3 regions of the Viridibacillus sp. FSL E2-0187 genome follow, and region 1 is predicted to be linked to each of the others. Evidence: riboswitches for the same ligand, from Rfam matches in the RefSeq annotation. Region 1 holds a riboswitch; each other region holds the start of a gene.
What was found. Region 1 has a riboswitch for thiamine pyrophosphate ahead of MHH85_RS16800 (ABC transporter substrate-binding protein). Riboswitches for the same ligand answer to the same signal wherever they lie in the genome.
Positions count from the first base shown of each region.

Region 1 (6,781 bases):
TGCTTGTGAAAAATAATAGTAATGAAGGTTCGGTATGTAGTTTACTTGTAACTTCTTTAACTGCCTCTACGGTATTTGTTTGCTTCGTAGAATTGGAGCGTATTAATTCCATAGTAACACCTCTAGTTTATCTTGATAGTTAGTTTGAATTGCTATTGATTTTTTAAAATGGTTCTTTTTTACAATCTATTATAGCATGTACTAGGATAATTTAATTACTTATTTTCCCTTTTATATTTTCTATAAACTCAAGAAAATTTGGGTGATTAGCTTAGATAGGCTATAATATATAAAGAATTTAATTGTTGGAGAGGTTTTACATGAAAAAATTTATATATGTCATTGTGTTCTTTTCGTTCTTCGATTTGTTTACACAACTACCTGTCATGAGTACATTTGCTGAATCGCTTGGAGCATCGGCCTTTATAACAGGCTTGGCGGTTGGTATGTATTCATTGTCTAATACATTTGGTAACATCATTTCAGGGTTTTTAACAGATCGCAGAGGTCCATATAAAATCTTGATAGCAGGATTATTCACTACTGGTCTAGCTTTGTTGCTTTATACGTTCGCTGATGCACCGATCATGCTCTTAGTTGTTCGCTTTATCCACGGCTTAGTTGCGGGTTTAATCGTTCCAGCTGCATTTACTTTTTTAGCAAATGAAACTGAACAAGAAAAACGTGGTAAGAGTAGTGCTATATCAGGAGCATTTGTAGGTATTGCTGCCATTACCGGCCCTGCATTTAGTGGTATTTTAGCTAGTCGGACAAGCGTGCCATTTGTTTTTAACATTACTGCTGCCTGCATGCTAGTGCTCGCTTTTTTATCCATCTTTATCTTAAAATCAACTCAAATAAAAAAAGATTCATCTACTAGTGCCCACGTTCCTATTCGAGCGTTCTTCAAAAATGCAGGCACACTTAAAGCCTTTATAGGCGCATTTTTCCTTATGTTTTCTCAAGGAGCTATCGCTTATTTATTACCTTTAAAGGTACAAGATTTAGGTTTTGATTCACGTTTGAGCGGAACTTTAATGAGTACATTTGGCATTGTTGCTGTTCTTGTATTCTTACTACCGACTAATAGAATTTTCGATAGAGTCAAGCCAATCAAAACATTAGCACTTGGGATTAGCTTGATGGGATTAAGCCAACTATTAATTAGCCAGGCAGATTCAAATACATTACTTTATATTGCAATGGCTTGTTATGGCTTTGGGTTCGCCTTCTTATTCCCTTCATTAAATTCGTTACTGATTGATTCGACAACTGTTGATGTCCGAGGCAAGGCTTATGGTTACTTCTATGCGTTCTTCTCATTAGGAGTAGTTGTGGGATCTTCCCTTTTAGGTTGGTTGTCACTTGGAATCACAGGCGGCTTTATTTTTACAGGAATCCTATTACTGTGCTTTGCTTGTGTTACATTATTAGATCGGAAAACTGCTTTAGCTTGAGATTCAGCCAGAGATTTAAATATCTCTGGCTTTTTTTGTGGAAATTGTTGCTGTATTTCTTATTATTCTCAATATCAAAAAAATCCCCTTTGCCCAAAGACAAAGAGGATTATATTTTGATTAAGTCAAACTTTTAGAGATGAATTTGAACACTTCAACCGGTAAAATTTCTGTGTATTCTCATATAGCTTAGTAGAAACTTTTTCATATGATAGCTGCTTAATAGTAGCAATCTTCTCAATAGATGCTCTGATCATGATTGGATGCGTCATCTTACCAGAGAATGTCCCTTTAAACGGCCATGGTCCATCTGTTTCTACCATCATTTGCTCTAATGGATATTGCTTTACGAGCTGCTGGATTTCCTTTTCATACAATACATCAGGTGTTATAGAGATGAAATATCCATTTTCAATCATTCTTTGAACTACTTGTGTATCCCCTTTAAACCAATGAAAATGTGCAGTAGTTACATTATATTTTTCTAATAAATCACAAACAATGTGAGCATCTTCATATACAGCATGCAAAATAATAGGCTTATCCATTTCTGCTGCAAGTGCGATGAACTTTTCAAGTAAGTCGATATATGGTTGATATAGGACCTCTTTTTCTTGCTTCAAATAATAAGGGAGCCCCACTTCTCCTATTGCAACCATCTCATCTCTATGTGCTCTTATCCATTCAAACAATTGAGCTTGCTCACTTTCCCCCAACAGTTCTTGTTCTGGATGAAAACCAAATGCAGGTTGGATGCGTTTATCATTTTGAGCTATTTTTAAATTGGCCTTACTTGATGCTAAGTGAGTAGATACTGCGATTAGATGAGTTACATTAAATTGAGCCATTTCTTTTAAAATCATCTTTTGTTGTTCTTCATTGTATTGATCAAAATGGATATGAGCATCGATCATCAACTTCACTCACCTACCTCAATTTCATCCTTTAACAGATTGAAAAGTTTTTGTTTGAGCTGAAAGAATTCATTTGTATTTAAGAGACTTTCCTCTCTCGGTCTTGCAAAGGGTACTTTTATCTCTTCTTTTATAGTAGCTGGGCGCTTCGTTAGTATATATATTCGATCTGCTAAAAAGATAGCCTCTTCAATACTATGCGTGACGAATAGCACGGATTTTCGATTTTCTTCCCATACAGATAGAAGCCATTTTTGCATTTCAATTCTTGTGAATTCGTCTAACGCAGAAAATGGCTCATCTAGGCATAATAAATTTTGTTTACTGAGTAACGCTCTTATAAAAGCTACGCGTTGCTTCATGCCACCTGATAATTCAATTGGGTAGGATTTTTTAAAGTCTCGTAATCCTACTTTTTCTAACCATTCACTTGCTTCATCATAATTTGGTTTACCTGATAATTCTTGCATCAGTACGACATTTTCAATGACGGTTCTCCATGGGAAAAGAGATGGTTGCTGAGGCATATAGCCAATTAACCCTTTTTGTCCATGAATGATTTTGTCATTCAAAGAAATAGTTCCTTCATCTGGCGTTCCCATTCCGCCTATTAAATTAAAAATGGTGCTCTTGCCACTCCCTGAAGGTCCGAGTAATGCAACAAATTCTCCATCTTCTACATGTATAGAGATATCATGTAAAACCTGTGTTGTACCAAAAGATTTTTCGATATGATCCATTTTAAGTAACATTGTATTCACCTCTCCAGTTTGCCTTTAATTACTATTCTTTCAACTACACGTAGCAAACCAAATACGATGACACTTAGTAGCATGATGGTGAAAATAGCGACAAACACACGATCTGTACGGAACGAGGATTGAGATAATGTCATGTATACGCCTATGCCTTTTTTCGCACCTAACCATTCAGAAATAACTGCCCCCATGACACTATAAGTCGCGGAGATTTTCAATCCCGAAAATAAGGACGGAAGTGAATGTGGCAATTCTAGTTTCCAAAATAATTGGCTTTTTGATGCCCCCGCCATTTCCATATAGTATTTGAGCTCCGGTGCGGTATTTTTAAAACCATCTAATGCTGCTACAACGATCGGGAAAAAGCAGACTAAACCTATAATAATCAGTTTTGGTAATAAGCCAAAACCGAACCAAATAATTAGAAGCGGAGCTAAAACAATGATTGGAATATTTTGCGATAGAATAAGTAACGGATAAACAAGTTTCTGCACTTTAGGCATCATATGGAGGGAGACCGCTATAATAAACCCTACAAGGCTTCCAATTGTAAGTCCTAATACTGCCAACTGAGTTGTTGATAAAATATCTGTTGAAAAAGTAGGAATTGCTTTGATTGCTTCTGAAAAGATGGCTGTAGGAGCCGGTAACAACCAACCTGGAACTTCTTTTAAGCGAACAATCAATTCCCAACAACATAAAATGAAAAGGAGCAGAAAAATCGCTCCTCCTTTTTCACGTATCCATTTCATTATCTGTATTTCTCCGTTAATGTACCTAGTTCAATACCAGATGGTTGGTAAAGCATTTTCACTTGAGTGATGACGTTTACGCTACCAAGTTCAATCATCTTTTCATTCATCACACGGATGATGTCTAGCAGTTCTGAAAGTTCACCTTCCATTGTGGTTTCAAGTGGATGCACTTCATACTTCACTCCAGCATCGTCGATAATTTTGATAGCTGCATCTACAAAAGGAATAACATCCTCGTAAGTTTTTGTTTTCGGAATAATTTGTACACTGATTAATGAATTAGCCATTCTTTCTCCTCCTTATTGTGGTAAAAATTCGTTTGTGAACGCATTTTCAGGATCGAATTTACCTTCTAATACGTTATTATCACTCATCCAATTTGCATAGTTTTCCCAAACTTCAAGTTTCTGCTCTCCCCATTGTTTTGCATCATCTTGATATTTGTCAGCTAGCCATTGTTGGCTTTTCTTAACTAACTCTGCATCTAGTTCTGGGGCTGCTTTAAGTAAAATATCTGCAGCAGCTTCGGGATCTTTTATAGCAAATTCATATCCTTGTGAAGTTGCTTTAGTAAATGCTATCACTGTATCTGGATTACTTTGGATCATTTTTTCGTTAGTTGTAAGAACTGGAGTATAGTAATCTAGTTTGTCACTATAGTCTGTTAAATAAAGCATATTTATTTTTTCTCCACGCAGTTCCGCTTCGACGCCTGTCCATGCATAGTAAATCCATGCAAAATCTACATCTTTTTTGACCATTGTAAAGAAGTCTGCATCTCCGGCATTGATAATGTCTAGCTTCTTACTATCAGCATTTTCGATTTTCATAAGAGAATCAAGAACAGCCTTTTCGATTGGAGAACCCCAACCACCATAAGTCTTACCTTCGAAATCTTTCGGTGATTTAATATTTTTGTCTATTGGGGATGCAAAACCCGATGTATTGTGTTGAATAATCGCAGCGATTGACACAAGTGGAACTCCTTGAACTCTTGCTTGTGTAATCGATTCTTGCGCTGTAATACCAAATTCGGCTTTTCCTGAAGCTACTAGTTGATCTGCTCCTGTTTCACCTGGTTGAATGATTTCTACATCCAAACCTTGCTCTTTAAAAAAACCTTTTTCTTTTGCTACATACAAACCAGTATGATTTGTATTTGGTGTCCAATCTAAAACGACGGTTACTTTTTTTAATTCGTTTTTCGAGTCATTATCATTTCCTTTTGACTCATTTGATTGGCAACCTACTAAAGCGAATAATGCTACAAGTAGCAGCATACATTTTTTCATTTCCCTTGCCTCCATCTATATTATTTTGACAAGTTCCATGCAAAAAGAAAAACGCCCGGAACTATTCCGGACGTTAACATACACTCTAAAATTCAATGATACTCGAGATTTTAGCTGATGTTCCCTCCGCTGGTGTTAACCAGATCAGGTTCTAAGGGTCAGCATCTATCGGATACATTCTCAGCTGGCAACACCAGCCCCCCCACATTCTTGCACATATGAACTTTTCTCATCTATTATATCAAAAAAACAAAAGATTCCAATATTTATTTGGAAACGATTGTTTTTGGGTTTTGGAATTTGGTGGTTTGTTGCGCTAACTCTGGTGTTTGTTGCGCTAACTCCGGTGTTTGTTGCGCTAACTTCGGCGTTTGTTGCACTAACTCTGGTGATTGTTGCGCTAACTCCAGCGTTTGTTGCGCTAACTCGACTGATTGTTATTTAGCAGAATATTCACGTCCTAAAACACCCTCTAATTACTAACTAATAGATTATTTCACTGGTAAATCTTCACCGAAAATTGATACGGTTTGGCGGTCTGAAACAAATTTTTGTCCATTCCATTTCAATATAGTTTCTACATAACCTAAGCCATCTGCATGGTATCTACCGGCGATTTCTTGGTACGCCAAAAATTCGTAGTTGCCGTCCCTTGCGTAATCAATAGGATAGAATCCGCTAATAGGATCCACCCACCCTTGGATTGGCGCTTTAAGTGTGCCGTCTACATTATAAATTTCAGATAGATAATCTTTCCCTTTATATGTTAGATCTAAGATATATTTTTTCGCTGGATAGGAGCTAGTAACACTTACTTTGTAATTATCCAAATAATTCACTTCATATTTTGAAAGTTCATTATAGGCATCTGAGTCAAATACTTGGCGCATTTCTCCGTTCATATATGTAAATATATATGCGAATATGATGCCTCCACTTCCACCTGAATCTATGACAACTAATATGTCTTTTACACCATTTCCTGTATAATCCCCGAGCGATATGGTGGGGTTATAACCTGAGTTTTCTTTTAATGGGATTTGTTCATAGAAATTAGTTTTTTCATTAAAAACAATTAAGGTAATATTTTTTAAATATGGGCTTCCTTCAGTTTTTTCAGCAGTTAGAAGAACTGTATCAATTAAGCCATCTCCTGTAACATCACCTCTTTTTTTATCAATGACAATTTGGGCACCCTCTTGATGTTGCTTCAACTTATTTAAAATTTGTCTTCTTTTCTCTAGTAGAGTCTCTTTAGATGGATATGGTGAATTAAACGACAACGTTTTATCAATTGAAATAAGTGCCTGTTCTAAATCTCCCGCCTTCATCTGAGCATCCGATAAATAGTACCAATAAAAAGGATAATCATTATTCTTCAATAGATTCTTATAGTACGCTTCTACTTTTTTGAAATAATATGGGTACACATCTTTTGCCTTTATAAGTCTCATGTCATTAATACGATAGATAGCTATTTTATAGGCATCACCCGTATCATGAACCCAAATAGCTAGCTCATATTTCCCGTCCGAATTTTGGGTACTCGGCATATCTTCTACTTGCAATTTACTATAGACCATATTATTCGTTGGTATATGAATA
Region 1 covers NZ_JBBOVG010000001.1:3,434,072-3,440,852, forward strand. Annotated here, with positions in the region: gene MHH85_RS16770 (FIST signal transduction protein) at 1-112, opposite strand, end outside; gene MHH85_RS16775 (MFS transporter) at 321-1,457, shown strand; gene MHH85_RS16780 (TatD family hydrolase) at 1,583-2,371, opposite strand; gene MHH85_RS16785 (ABC transporter ATP-binding protein) at 2,377-3,123, opposite strand; gene MHH85_RS16790 (ABC transporter permease) at 3,129-3,881, opposite strand; gene MHH85_RS16795 (thiamine-binding protein) at 3,881-4,171, opposite strand; gene MHH85_RS16800 (ABC transporter substrate-binding protein) at 4,184-5,176, opposite strand; TPP riboswitch at 5,281-5,390, opposite strand; gene MHH85_RS16805 (hypothetical protein) at 5,668-6,781, opposite strand, start outside.

Region 2 (6,781 bases), 3.3 Mb from region 1:
AAACTACTGGCGAAATCTCCGACAGTTATACAGTTCTTTTCACTCCAGCACGATATGTTTTTACTATTTGGGGCTTTATATACATAATTTTAGCTTACTGGATTTATAAACATTGGAACAATCATCAGAGTAAGAACTCAATTTCTATTGAACAAACACTGTTATTTACAGCCAGTTCACTACTTAATATTTTGTGGATTTTCCTATGGCATTATAATTACTTCCAACTGACGATTGTCGTAATGCTACTATTGTTAACTTGTTTAGCACTTCTATATTTCTCATATAGTAATGATGAACAAACGTGGTCAAAACGCATCCCCATTTCCATTTACTTTGCTTGGATTTGCGTAGCAACAATAACAAATGTCTCTTTCGTTTTAACATCTAATCATTGGAATGGCTTAGGTTTAAGTAATCCTTTGTGGGCTGTTATTATGCTTACCCTAGGTACGGCTATTGCACTTCATATTCGTTTCCACCATTATGATATTTTTTTTCCAATCGTCTTCATTTGGGCTTATATAGGGATTGCGATAAAAAATGGCTTTGAGGAATTATTAGTAACGACAGCAGCACTTTTTCTAAGTGGTGTTTTATTGGCAGGAATCTTGTTTATAAAAAAACAAAAGCCTTCTAAATAACAATAAAAAACAAAAGGCCTCCCTTGATGGAAAATTCAAGGGAGGTTTTTTCAATATTTTAGTCTAATTTAGTTGTAATAATTGGTTCACCATCAGTTACGATGATTGTATGTTCATATTGAGCAACTAGTGATTTGTCAGGCGTTATAAATGTCCAACCATCACCTGATTCAACAATATGTTCTGCTTTTTGAGAGATGAACGGTTCAACAGCTAAAACCATACCTTCTTTTAAAATTGTGCGATCCCATGCATCAAAATAATTTAATACATGTTGTGGATCTTCATGAAGTGAACGGCCAATGCCATGACCTGTTAAGTTCATAATAACCGCTAGACCGTTAGCTTTTGCTTCACGTTCAACCGCTTTACCAATTTGGTTTAAACGAGCACCTGGTTTTACTTTTGTCATCGCACGATCAAATGCACTTTCTGCAACTTGACAAAGTTTATCGATTTCTGGGTAAGATCCATCACCAACAACAAATGACACACCAGTATCTGCAAAATAGCCATCAACATGACCAGAAACGTCGATATTAATAAGGTCTCCCTCTTTTAGAGTAAGGTTTCCTGGAATGCCGTGTGCAACTTGTTCGTTCACACTTATGCATGTATATCCTGGGAAATCATATTCACTTTTAGGTCCTGAAACGGCTCCATTTTCTTCAAATAAACGGCCACCAATTTCATCTAATTCTTTAGTTGTAATTCCTGGTTTTGTTGCTGCCTTCATCGCTTCACGAATTTGGGCCATTACACGTCCAGCTTTTTTTAATCCTGCAATATCCTCTTGAGTTATAGCTATCATTTTATACGATCCCTTCTTCTCATATGTCTACTCTCTACTATAACACTTTTTTTGCGAAATGAAGAACATGAAAACTGAGTATCTTGCTATTTCAAATGTCTATATATTTAGAATAATTTTGTTTAGCTCTTATATTAAACATATGAAATTACGTTACTGAAAGTGCTAAAAGAGGATTCCAATTTTAAGGAATTCTCTTTTTTTATCAATTTTGTTGTTGTAATAAACGAGGTGCTGATGTAAATAAAAGTACAGCTACAACTGCTGTTAGTATAGTAGCTGGCAACATATACGTACCATTATAAATTATAGAATACAAATATACATTTTGATTACCTGCATATTCGCTAAAGAAGACAATTCCTGCTGTAGTATGAGCAATGTATCTCAGCAAACCACCAAGTGTTGTACCTAGCACAATATACAAAGTCATTGCTTTTTTGTTTAATTGCTTACTTGCAGTAAACACTAGATGCCTCACAACTCCAGCAAGTCCTACCACAGTAAATGCTATAAAGTAATCGATAAATCCTTGAAGCGGTGTAAAAATTGAAGCGCCCATCGCCACTTGCAATAATCCAATTAAAAAACCGGTAATCAAACCACCTGATACACCCCATCGGAATGCCATTAATACAATTGGTACCATAACGAGGCTAATAGAGCCGCCTTGAGCCCACAGTTTAAATGACAGCTGATCTAAAATTAGACCGATTGCGGAAAAAATTGCAATCTCAATTAAAAACAACAATTTCTTTTTATCCAAAATAAATATCCTCCCGTAGTTCTGATGTAGAACACACAAGACCTAAACGTATCCCTTTTGTAATGGGCTCTAGATAGTAAAACTTAGAAATAAAAAACCGACATCAGGACAGGTCCTGACATCGGTTATATGTCGGTTTCTATCCACATTCCTACGCAAGCATTAACTTACAGGTTCAAAGGGTTAGAACTTTGGGTTCACTCTCAGCCGACCATTTCGGCTCCCCTTGTGGTAAATACATCATTTAATTGTAATTGTAGAACACCCCTATTGTACTCAAACAATTCTTTTATTTCAATAGATTACTCTGAATTGAATGAGAGATCTCTTTCAAAAATGTATATAATAAATAAAATGGAATTTAATGAAAGGGATGACAATTAAATGATTGATTTACTAAAAAAATTAATTACATACAAAAGTGATACTCCTACTGGAGCAAATGAAGCTTTACAATTTTGTGCTCAATGGCTTGAGCAACAAGGTATAGATGTTAACCTATATCAAAATAACGGACTTGATATTTTAACAGCTGAAATTGGACAAGGCGCAGATTGTCTTATCTGGAATGGCCATGTCGATGTCGTTCCAGCTGCAATTGAACAATATACCCCCTTTGTAGATGGAGACCTTTTATACGGGCGTGGAGCTGCTGATATGAAGGCAGGAGTCGCGGCGATGATGTTCGGCTTTGTAGAGCTATCTAAATCAGCTGACAAGCTGCCTAGACGCCTTCAACTTCATCTGGTGACAGATGAAGAAACTGGTGGTGAGAATACATCAGGATGGCTTGCTCGTAATGGGTTTAATGGTCAATTTGTTATTTGTGGTGAACCTACGCAACTGCAAATTGGTTTACAAGCAAAAGGTATTCTTCAATTCGAAATTCAATTCAAGGGTAAAGCATCACATGGTAGTCGTCCTTGGGAGGGGCTAAATGCTGTTTTACAAGCCATGCATTTCCACTCAAAACTGTTAGAATCACCAATAACAAATGCTCATAATACATTTTATGATTCTCCATCGATTAATTTGGCTACAATACAAGCAGGTGAACGTTTTAATGTCGTTCCAGATCAGTGCAATGTACGCTATGATATCCGATACGTTCCAGGTCAATCAGTAGACTTTATTCTACATGACATTCAAAAAATTCTAGATGCAGAAAAAATCCAAGCTGAAATCATTATTCACAGTATTGCTCCTGCAGTTACAACAAGTGCTGACGATCCATTTGTTTTATCATTATTAAAAACAACTGCTGCAGTTTGCGACAAGCAAGCCACACTATTTGGACAACATGGATCTGCAGATACTCGATTTTATGCTGCAGATGGCGTAGGAGCCATTGAGTTCGGCCCAACTGGAGCAGATTGGCATGGTCCCGCTGAATATGTCAGCATTTCATCTGTATACCTTTACGCAAATATAATAAAAGCACATGCATTGGGTTGAATCTTTTTGGGAGTTCTAGCGTAGATAATAATATGAATGGAGGTGCTTGGACTGGATAACAATCGAGTAATGTCGGCATTATGTTACTTTAGTATATTTTTTGCAGGATTTATTTTGCCAATAATTGTTTATTTTATCAGTGCTGATTCGAGTGTAAAAAACCATGCGAAACGAGCATTCATATCACATCTTTTACTCATTATCCCATCCATTATCGGTTTCATTATTTTCTTTATCGTTTTTGGAGTTTATGGCAGTGGTTCTGATAACTTTATAAGTACAGGGCCTATTTTAATTATCTCGTTTATCATTTTAGAAATCCTACTATCTGTAGCAGTGATCATTTGGAATATCATTCAAGGTGTTCGTGTACTACGCGTTTAAGATGCAGCATCTATGGGAATAAATTATTATTAGCTTATAAGAAATGGAGTGCTACTAAATGAAGGTAAGAAACGTAGTAAAAACTGCTATTAAATTAGCGCCAATTATTTATCCGATTGTTATTAAAGTTATTGATTCTCGTAAAGCAAAATCAAAATCACAAGCACAACAAACTCCCACAACAAGATATAAACCATAGTATTAATTGCTCTTATGCGGATAAATCCAAGCATAGGGGTTTTTTTTATGGCATTGTGATTATTGCTTTAACTCTTGGATTTGTTGCACTGACTGAGATGATTGTTGCGCTAACTGAGATGATTGTTGCACTGACTGAGATGTTTGTTGCGCTAACTCACCTGTTTGTTATTTAGCAGAATATTCATGTCCTCCCCTATTCCAAATTACAGCTAAACATCCCCCACTTTACAACAAAAAAAATGGTACGCCCATCAAGGAGGCGTACCAGTTTTAACTCATTTATTTATTTAAAATGCCCAACTACCATTGCGGAAGATTGGTTCTACTGTACCATCTGCTAAAACACCGTCGATATTCATGTCGGCACTACCAATCATGAAATCTTCATGTGTAATAGAAGTATTAATACCGTGCTCTTCTAATTGTTCGGGAGATAGCGCACTACCACCTTCGTAGCATGTTGGATATGCTTCACCAATAGCTAAATGATTCGAAGCATTTTCATCAAATAATGTATTGTAATAAAGAATATTTGATGCAGAGATTGGCGATTCATGTGGCACTAATGCTACTTCACCAAGATATTTTGAACCTTCATCAGCTTTGATCAATTCTTGTAATAGATCATTGCCCACGCCAGCTTCAGCTTTAACGATTTTGCCATCTTCAAATGTTAATTTGAAGTCATCAATGATATTGCCTTGGAAGACAAGAGGTTTTGTATTTGATACAGTTCCGTTTACTCCATATTTTGATGGCATTGTATATACTTCTTCCGTCGGCATATTAGCCACAAATGAAGTATTCTCAGGTGTTTTACTAGCACCCGTTTGCCAAATATGTTTGTCAGGCAACTCGATTGTTAAATCAGTTCCTGGTGCTGTGTAGTGAAGTTTTGCAAAGCGTTTTGCATTCAGAATTGCAGCACGAGTGTCTAGATTCTCTAAATGCCCTTGCCAGTTTTCAACAGCATTTCCCTCACCTATACGCACTGTTTTAAAAATTGCTTCCCATAAGGCTTCTACTTGCTTATCTGCTTCTACATTCGGGAATACTTTCGCTGCCCATTGCTTAGACGGAACGGCAATGATTGCCCATGCAACTTTATCATTCATAACAGCATTACGGTAATTCGCTAATGCTTTACCTGCTGCTTTTTGTTGTGCAGATAGCTTAGACACAGGGACACCCGATAATAAATCTGGATCTGCGGCATCAATCCATAATAAGGCACCTTTTCGTTCGATTAGTTCGTCACGCTGTTCACTAATCCAACGAGGGTATTTTGAGAATTCATCCTCAGGAGCATTATCAAAAAAAGCGCGGTCAATCTCTCCATCAGAAAAATTGACAGTAACGCGACCTGCTCCTGCTGCATAGGCTTCTTTTACAACTAAGCGTGTAAACTCAATTGTATCTGTAGTTGTGTTAATTAGAAGTGTTTGACCTTTTTGAATATTAACGCCTACTTTTACAGCAAGCTCAGCAAATTGTGCTAATTTCTCCTGGAATGTCATTCTTATTTGCCCCTTTTCACAGTAGGTTTTGTTGTTCCTTCAATTAATTTTCCAGCTGTCCACGTTTTTTCAACGGGTTTTGATGGCAGCTCACGAGTCCATTTGCGATACGTATGCTCTTCATGATGTGCAAGCAATGTTAATACTTCACCATCTGCTCCTGCACGTCCTGTACGGCCTGAACGATGTAAGTATTGCTCCATTGTATGTGGTACATCTACATGTATTACATGTGTTAGACCTTCAATATCTAATCCACGTGCAGCTACATCTGTCGCGATTAAAACACGTGCTTCGCCTTTACGGAACGAATCTAGTGCTTTTTTACGCTCTTCTTTTTTCATTTCTGAGTGTAAAACAACAATTGGTGCAGCACGGTATGATAATTTTGTTTCTTTCATCAATAATTGATCTAAATTATTTACAAATGCTAAACCACGTAATCCTTCTACATTTGAAAGCTTACGTAACATTTCTGTTTTATTTCTCTCTTCGATTTTCATAAATGAATGCGTTACTTTGCCTTGGTTTGGCATTTCATCTAAGCTAACTTTGAAGCGTACAGGCTCATTCATCATACGTGCAGCAACTAACTCGATTTCCTCCGTAATTGTTGCAGAAACAACAGCAACTTGGCGACCATGACTTGCTCCATCAATAAATGATTTAACTAATACGCGATAGTCACGACTTAGAAGTTGATCCCCTTCATCAAGGATAATTTTCGTTAGTTCATGAAGTTTTAGTTTTTTTGCTTTTACTAATTCATTTAGACGACCTGGTGTTCCGACAACGATTGTTGGTTTTTTCTTTAGTTTATCAATTTGACGTTGTGGATTCGCACCACCTATTAAAGGCACAACTGTAATGTTCGTTCCTGCAACCCAAGTACGGGTAACTTCAACAATTTGCATACATAACTCTTGTGATGGAGCAATTATTAATGCTTGTGTCGCTTTTTTAGAACCATCAACTGTTTGTAAAATTGGTAAAAGATATGCAA
Region 2 covers NZ_JBBOVG010000001.1:137,765-144,545, reverse strand. Annotated here, with positions in the region: gene MHH85_RS00575 (tryptophan-rich sensory protein) at 1-644, shown strand, start outside; gene map (type I methionyl aminopeptidase) at 703-1,455, opposite strand; gene thiT (energy-coupled thiamine transporter ThiT) at 1,661-2,221, opposite strand; TPP riboswitch at 2,353-2,458, opposite strand; gene MHH85_RS00560 (M20 family metallopeptidase) at 2,606-3,676, shown strand; gene MHH85_RS00555 (hypothetical protein) at 3,791-4,060, shown strand; gene MHH85_RS00550 (hypothetical protein) at 4,119-4,259, shown strand; gene MHH85_RS00545 (aminopeptidase) at 4,549-5,778, opposite strand; gene MHH85_RS00540 (DEAD/DEAH box helicase) at 5,781-6,781, opposite strand, start outside.
Region 2: linked by a shared signal. The riboswitch ahead of thiT (energy-coupled thiamine transporter ThiT) and the one ahead of MHH85_RS16800 (ABC transporter substrate-binding protein) in region 1 are both predicted to bind thiamine pyrophosphate.

Region 3 (6,781 bases), on a different contig from region 1:
CGTTGAGTGATATCTGGAATGAGTTTTTTTAATTCATTAAATCTAAGTGCTTCGCCATGTAATAAGTGATCTAAAATAATAGGTTTCCATTTGCCGACAATCATGTTTAGGGCAACGACCATTTGGCATTGACTCGGATTTTTTTGTCCGTTTAACATGTGTAACCTCCCATTAGTATCCTTTTTGATACTATGTTTAATTAATGTGCCTACTTACAATTAGTAACTAGATACATCATAATTGAATTTGGTTAAGAAATATACATTAATTGGAGGATTTAAAGTGACTAAAAAAGATTTTGCAACAGCTGTAGAGGAACGTCGTAGCATATATGTAATTAATAATGAAGCAATCGTATCTGATGAACGTATTCAAGAAATTGTTGAACATGCAGTAAAACATACCCCATCTTCATTTAATTCTCAAACAGCTCGTGCAGTTGTTTTGTTAGGTGAGCAACATTCAAAATTATGGAGTATCACGACTGAAACTTTGCGCCAAGTTGTACCGGCTAATGATTTTTCACCAACTGAAGAAAAAATGAACATGTTCGGTGCAGGTTATGGTACTGTGCTATTTTTTGAAGACCAATCTATTGTAAAAGGCTTGCAAGAGAAATTCCCTTCATATGCTGATAACTTCCCAATTTGGTCTTTACAATCATCAGGTATGGTGCAATATGTAGTATGGACTGCATTAGAACAAGAAGGTTTTGGTGCCTCATTACAACATTACAATCCATTAATTGATGATGAAGTGAAAAGCGAGTGGAATATTCCTTTAGATTGGAAATTACTTGCTGAAATGCCTTTCGGTAAACCGGTTGTTGCAGCTGGGGAAAAACAATTTTCCCCTGTTGAAGACCGAGTGAAAGTCTTTAAATAAATTATAGATTTTAAAGCTGCTCCTAATTACGAATTCGGAGCAGCTTTTTTGTTGTTTATGCGAATCAAGTACTCTATAAAAGTTCTACTCAATTAATTAGAAATTTCCCCTTTGGCGTGATATCTGAAAATCAGTTAATATAGAGTAGTTGTAGTTTAATATGAAAGGAAGTAGATTATGAGTCAAAATCGTAATCAAAATATAGAAGAGATTAGTACAGCTAAATTGATGTGGCAACTTACTCGCCCACATACATTGACAGCGACATTCGTACCAGTCATTCTAGGGACAGTGCTTGCTGTGTTTGATGTAAGAATAGACTTGCTATTATTTGTAGCAATGCTTGTGTGCTGTTTAGCACTACAGATTGCAACAAATTTATTCAATGAATACTATGATTTCAAACGTGGATTAGATACAGCTGATTCTGTAGGGATTGGTGGTGCCCTTGTACGGCACGGTACTAAACCTTCTACAGTACTAGCTTTTGCATTAGCGCTATATGGAGTTGCTGTTGTACTTGGTATTTTTATTTGTATGAATAGTAGTTGGTGGCTAGTAGCGATAGGTGCAGTAGGAATGGCAATCGGTTACTTATATACCGGTGGACCATACCCAATAGCATATACACCGCTTGGGGAACTGTTTGCAGGTCTTAGTATGGGGATTGGATTTGTATTAATTTCATACTTTATACAAGCTGGAACCGTTAGTATGACTAGTTTATTAGTGTCGATTCCACTAGGGATATTAGTTGGAGGCATTAATATGTCGAACAACATACGTGATATTAAGGAAGATACAATTGGTGGGCGTAAAACACTAGCTATTTTACTAGGACGTGAAAAGGCTGTAAATTTACTAGCGTTTTCATTTGTCGTGTCCTATGTATGGATAATTGTACTTGTTATTATTGGTACGGTTAGTCCATGGTTACTTGTTGTATTTATAAGTATTCCGAAACCAATACAGGCAATTAAGGCATTTAAAGAGGGTGTAAATGATCCTGCTAAGCAGGGGATTGCAATGAAATCGACTGCACTGACGAATACATTCTTTGGATTTTTATTGTCGGTAGGACTAGTATTAAGTTACTTATCCTAAATTAAAAACTGTCTAACAATCAATTGAGATTGTGGACAGTTTTTTTATGGGCATATTCAGTGCTTTTGTAATTGATGGGCAAACTTTGTTTCCTTTAGGCGAGCTGCAATAATACAACCAAACAAAGCACCGCTAACGCTTGATACAAGAAAAGCAGGCATAAAGAATAGAACCGTAAATGAAGTGCCCATTAAAATTTTGGCATATGGTACTGCCACCAATGAAGCGAGTATACCAGTACCAACAGCTTCTCCCACGGCCGCTAGCCATACTTTACCGTAATGCTTGTAGAGCATGCCTGCTAAAAAGGCTCCGATCATACTACCAGGAAATGCGAGTAATGAACCAGTGCCGGTTATTAGCCGAATAAGTCCTGCAAAAAATGCAATTAGAACAGCGGGGCCAGGTCCTAGCATTACAGCAGCTAGGACATTTACAGCATGTTGAATAGGATAAGCACGTGCAATACCTGCTGGAAATGATACAAAAACAGATCCTGCAACGGCAATAGTGACAAACATAGCTATTGCCGTTTTGCGTGAAGTCATGTAATTTTCGCCACCTGTTGTAAGACATGTAGTAATTGTCGTGTGGCTACAAATGGTTCTTCATGTGTTGCGATAGCAGAGATGAGCGAAACACCATCTGCTCCTGCTTTGATAACTGTTTGACAATTATCAATTGTGATACCACCAATACCAACAATAGGTAAGGAAGGATAAGTAACAGCCGTTTGTTCAATTAAAGTTGTACCAGCAGGGTAATTAGCATCTGGCTTGGAGGTAGTAGCGAAAACTGGTCCAATACCAACATAATCAGCACCTGCATTTATTGCAGCAGTCACCTCTGTTAATGAATGAGTGGAAACACCTAGAATTTTATTTAGACCAATCTTTTCTCGTACTGCATTAGCACTAGTGTCATCTTGGCCGACGTGCACACCATCTGCATCTAGAGCGATTGCTAAGTTTACATCGTCATTGACAATGAAAGGTATATGATATTTTTTACAAAGGGCTTGGCATGCTTTAGCAAAATTTAATTTATCTTCCCCGGTGAGTGCATTTTCTCCCTTTTCTCTGAATTGAAAGAGGGTAATGCCGCCACGAAGAGCTTCTTCTAAAACAACGAGCGGGTCGTGTTCTTCGACATTTTGACTCCCCATAATGAAATATAATTGAAGTTGTTCTCTATTCAATGATCATAACTTCCTTTCGAGACTTTTCTGAAATTTTACGATAGGCCCAATGATTTGTCGGGCCATGACCAGTGCCCAATTGTAGTCCATTCGCTATAGCGGCCTGTATAAAATATTTCGCATCGATTACTGCATCTGAAGCGGTGAAACCTTGTGCCAAACGAGCTGCAATAGCGGCTGAGAATGTACAGCCTGTACCGTGTGTATCTTTCGTGTCGATTCTTTCAGAACGCATAATGAATCGTTCACCTTTTGCTGATAAAAATAAATCCTCCGCATAATCTTTTGTATCGCGGTGCCCACCTTTTAAGACAACGGCTTTAGCACCCATTGTAATTAGCTGGTTTGCAGCATTCTCTACATCACTATCTGATCTAATTGTTAAACCTGTGAGTACTTCAGCTTCAGGAATATTAGGTGTAATAATGGTTGCGAGTGGTAGTAGCTCATTTTTCATCGAGTGAACAGCTTCATTTAATAGAAGTGATGCCCCGCCTTTTGCAATCATGACTGGATCAATGACGAGCATTGGAAGGTCATAACTTTTTAATGTTTTAGCTACTCCGTGGATGATTTCTGCTGAAAAAAGCATCCCAGTTTTAATAGCTCCTACTTTAAAGTCATCAAGGACAGCTTTGATTTGGCTGACTACATTGTTAACTTCTAAGGCATAAACGTCGTGAACACCTAGTGTATTTTGTGAAGTCACTGCTGTGATTGCAGACGTACCAAATGCACCAAGCTCTTGAAATGTTTTTAAATCGGCTTGGATACCTGCACCACCACCACTATCGGAACCTGCGATTGTCATAGCAACACTTGTCATATTTGAATATCCTCTTTTTCTACAATTTTAATATTGTCACGTAAATCTTCTGAAGTAAGAGAATATAAACTGTTAATCATTTCAACTGCAAATGTGCCCGGAGCATTGGCTGTTTTTGCAGCCCTTTCTCCAACTTGTTTGTAAAATGAGAGAGCATTAGCTGTTGCTTGCAAATGATGGCCTTCAGAAACAGCAAGAAATGCACCCGTCACCGCGCTAAGCAAGCACCCGGAGCCTGTAATTAGTGGCATTAAGTCATGCCCACCATCTATTTGAATTATCGTTTGGCCATCGGTTACGGAATCCTCAACACCAGTGACTGCAACAATACAGTTAAGCCGTTTAGCAACTTGTTTAGCAGTCAGTTGTACATCTATTTGACCTTCACCAGCATCAGCTCCCCTTGATTGCCATTCGATATTACCGAGTGTAGCAAGTTCACCTACATTACAGCGGATAGCCGTCACCTGGACTTCCTTTAAAATGGTTGTCACGGAGTTCCTACGAAACTCACTAGCACCTACGCCAACTGGGTCAAGAACAACGGGAATACCTTTTTTGTTGGCACTTTTACCGGCCTCAATGATGGATAAAACAGTTCCTTGATCAAGAGTACCGATGTTAAGAACTGTACAGTCTGCTAGAGCAGCCATGTCAGCTACTTCCTCGATTCCCTCTGCCATCATAGGGGAAGCACCTAGAGCGAGAAGACCATTAGCTTGGAAATTGGCAACAACGATATTGGCAATATTGTGGACTAGCGGTTTTTTGACACGTAACTTTTCAAGAAAATGTTGTTGACCCATTATTTAGTCAACTCCTTTTCGTAATACCCAATTGTCCATTGTTCTTTCGTCCATGCCATTTCCCAGAAATGCCATTCATAATAACTACTTTTACGGAAATGTTCTTTTAGTTGTTGAATACGTGCAGGAGGTAAGTCTTCGGCAAGTTCATTCATGCGATTAATTTGTTCTTCTACTAATTCTCCGAACCACTCAGAACCATATGTTTGAATCCATTTATCATAAATAGGGTGATTAGGTTTTGAATCTTTTAGGCGTTCACCGATTTCATAGTAAAGCCAGTAGCAAGGAAGTATTGCAGCAAGAGTATCTGCTAAATCACCATTGTTTGCAGAACGATACATATGAGATACATATTCATATGCTGTCGGTGCAGGCTCAAATGCCGTAAGCTCTTCATCTGTAATTTCTAACATAGTAAAAAATTGCTCATGAAGTGACAACTCAGCGATACATGTAGATTCAGCATGTTTGGCAAAACGTTGTGTAGTATGTAAATCATTTGCCTTTACTGCTCCTAGTGCTTGCACCTTTGCAAAGTGGGTTAAATAATAAGCATCTTGTTGTACGTAATATTGAAAAATATCGAGTGGCAAAGTACCTGCTGCTAATGATTTTACAAACGGATGTTGAAAGCTACCTTCCCATAAATCATTACATTCTTGTCTTACTTCTTCACAAAATGTCATCTTTATGCACCCCAAATTCTTTTGTTTTTGAAAACAAAAAGCCGCCCCTGATCTGTGTCAGTAGGCGGCGAGCAATCATTTTCAATAAAACAAAATAGACTGATAGCGCCACTTCCCTCCGCTGGTATGAGCCAGATCAGGTTCTAAGGGTCCGCAGCATTCTGCGTCTCAGCCAATTAAATGACTCCCCTAGTGGTTAAAAAGCGATTTAGTTTTCAACATCAATATAACATAATTATTGGAATTAGCAAGGTGCAATTAAGCAAAGTAAATAGATTGTAATAAATGGTATTAGGTCATAGAAATGAGCCGAATTCTATGTTAAGATACAAATTGTCTGAATTTTATAGTGGGAAGCAAGGTGTTTAGATGGGGGCAACAGCAACTGTGAAAGAGCCTGAAGTGAAATTAAATTTATTTCATTTAACTTGGCCGATTTTTTTAGAAGTATTTTTATTTATGTTAATGGGGCTTGCTGATACATTTATGCTGAGTGCATTGTCTGATGATGCAGTATCAGGAGTAGGAGCGGCCAATCAATATATTCATATAGCAATATTAATTTTAGAAGTAATAGGAAACGGAGCATCGATTGTTGTTGCTCAATATTTAGGGTCTAAGCGTTATTTGGAAGCAGCTAAAATTTCAGCACTAGCCGTTTCCTTGAATTTAGTTATTGGGTTAATAATGAGTGTCGCTTTCGTGATTTTCTCGAAAAATATTATGATTGCAATGAATTTACAAGGTGATGTTCTTGAGTACGCTAGTAAATATTTATTCATTGTTGGGGGAGCTATTTTCCTACAAGCAATCATCAACTCGTTAGCAGCGATTATTCGTGTGCATGGTTGGACTAAACAGACGATGTATGTATCACTTGGAATGAATATTTTTCACGTAATAGGAAACTATGTTTTGATTTTCGGTAAATTTGGCTTCCCTGAATTAGGAGTACAAGGTGCGGCAATTTCATCGGTCGTCAGCCGTGTTTTAGCTCTACTAGTATTCTTTTGGCTATTGTATCAAGCGCTAGAGGTACGTATTAAATTGCAATACTACGTGTCGTTATCAAAAGAATACATCGGTAAGATTTTACAAATTGGGCTACCATCTGCATTTGAGCAGGTGATGTACCAAGGCTGCCAAATTGTCTTCTTATACTATGTAACGTATTTAGGTGCAGAATCACTAGCAGCTCGGCAATATGCTTATAATATTTCAATGTTCACCTATTTATTTGCCATAGCAATTGGTACAGGAACTGCTATTATGG
Region 3 covers NZ_JBBOVG010000002.1:390,392-397,172, forward strand. Annotated here, with positions in the region: gene MHH85_RS21145 (winged helix-turn-helix transcriptional regulator) at 1-158, opposite strand, end outside; gene MHH85_RS21150 (nitroreductase family protein) at 283-885, shown strand; gene MHH85_RS21155 (1,4-dihydroxy-2-naphthoate polyprenyltransferase) at 1,063-1,989, shown strand; gene thiW (energy coupling factor transporter S component ThiW) at 2,046-2,537, opposite strand; gene thiE (thiamine phosphate synthase) at 2,534-3,187, opposite strand; gene thiD (bifunctional hydroxymethylpyrimidine kinase/phosphomethylpyrimidine kinase) at 3,180-4,013, opposite strand; gene thiM (hydroxyethylthiazole kinase) at 4,010-4,819, opposite strand; gene tenA (thiaminase II) at 4,819-5,508, opposite strand; TPP riboswitch at 5,605-5,709, opposite strand; gene MHH85_RS21185 (MATE family efflux transporter) at 5,878-6,781, shown strand, end outside.
Region 3: linked by a shared signal. The riboswitch ahead of tenA (thiaminase II) and the one ahead of MHH85_RS16800 (ABC transporter substrate-binding protein) in region 1 are both predicted to bind thiamine pyrophosphate.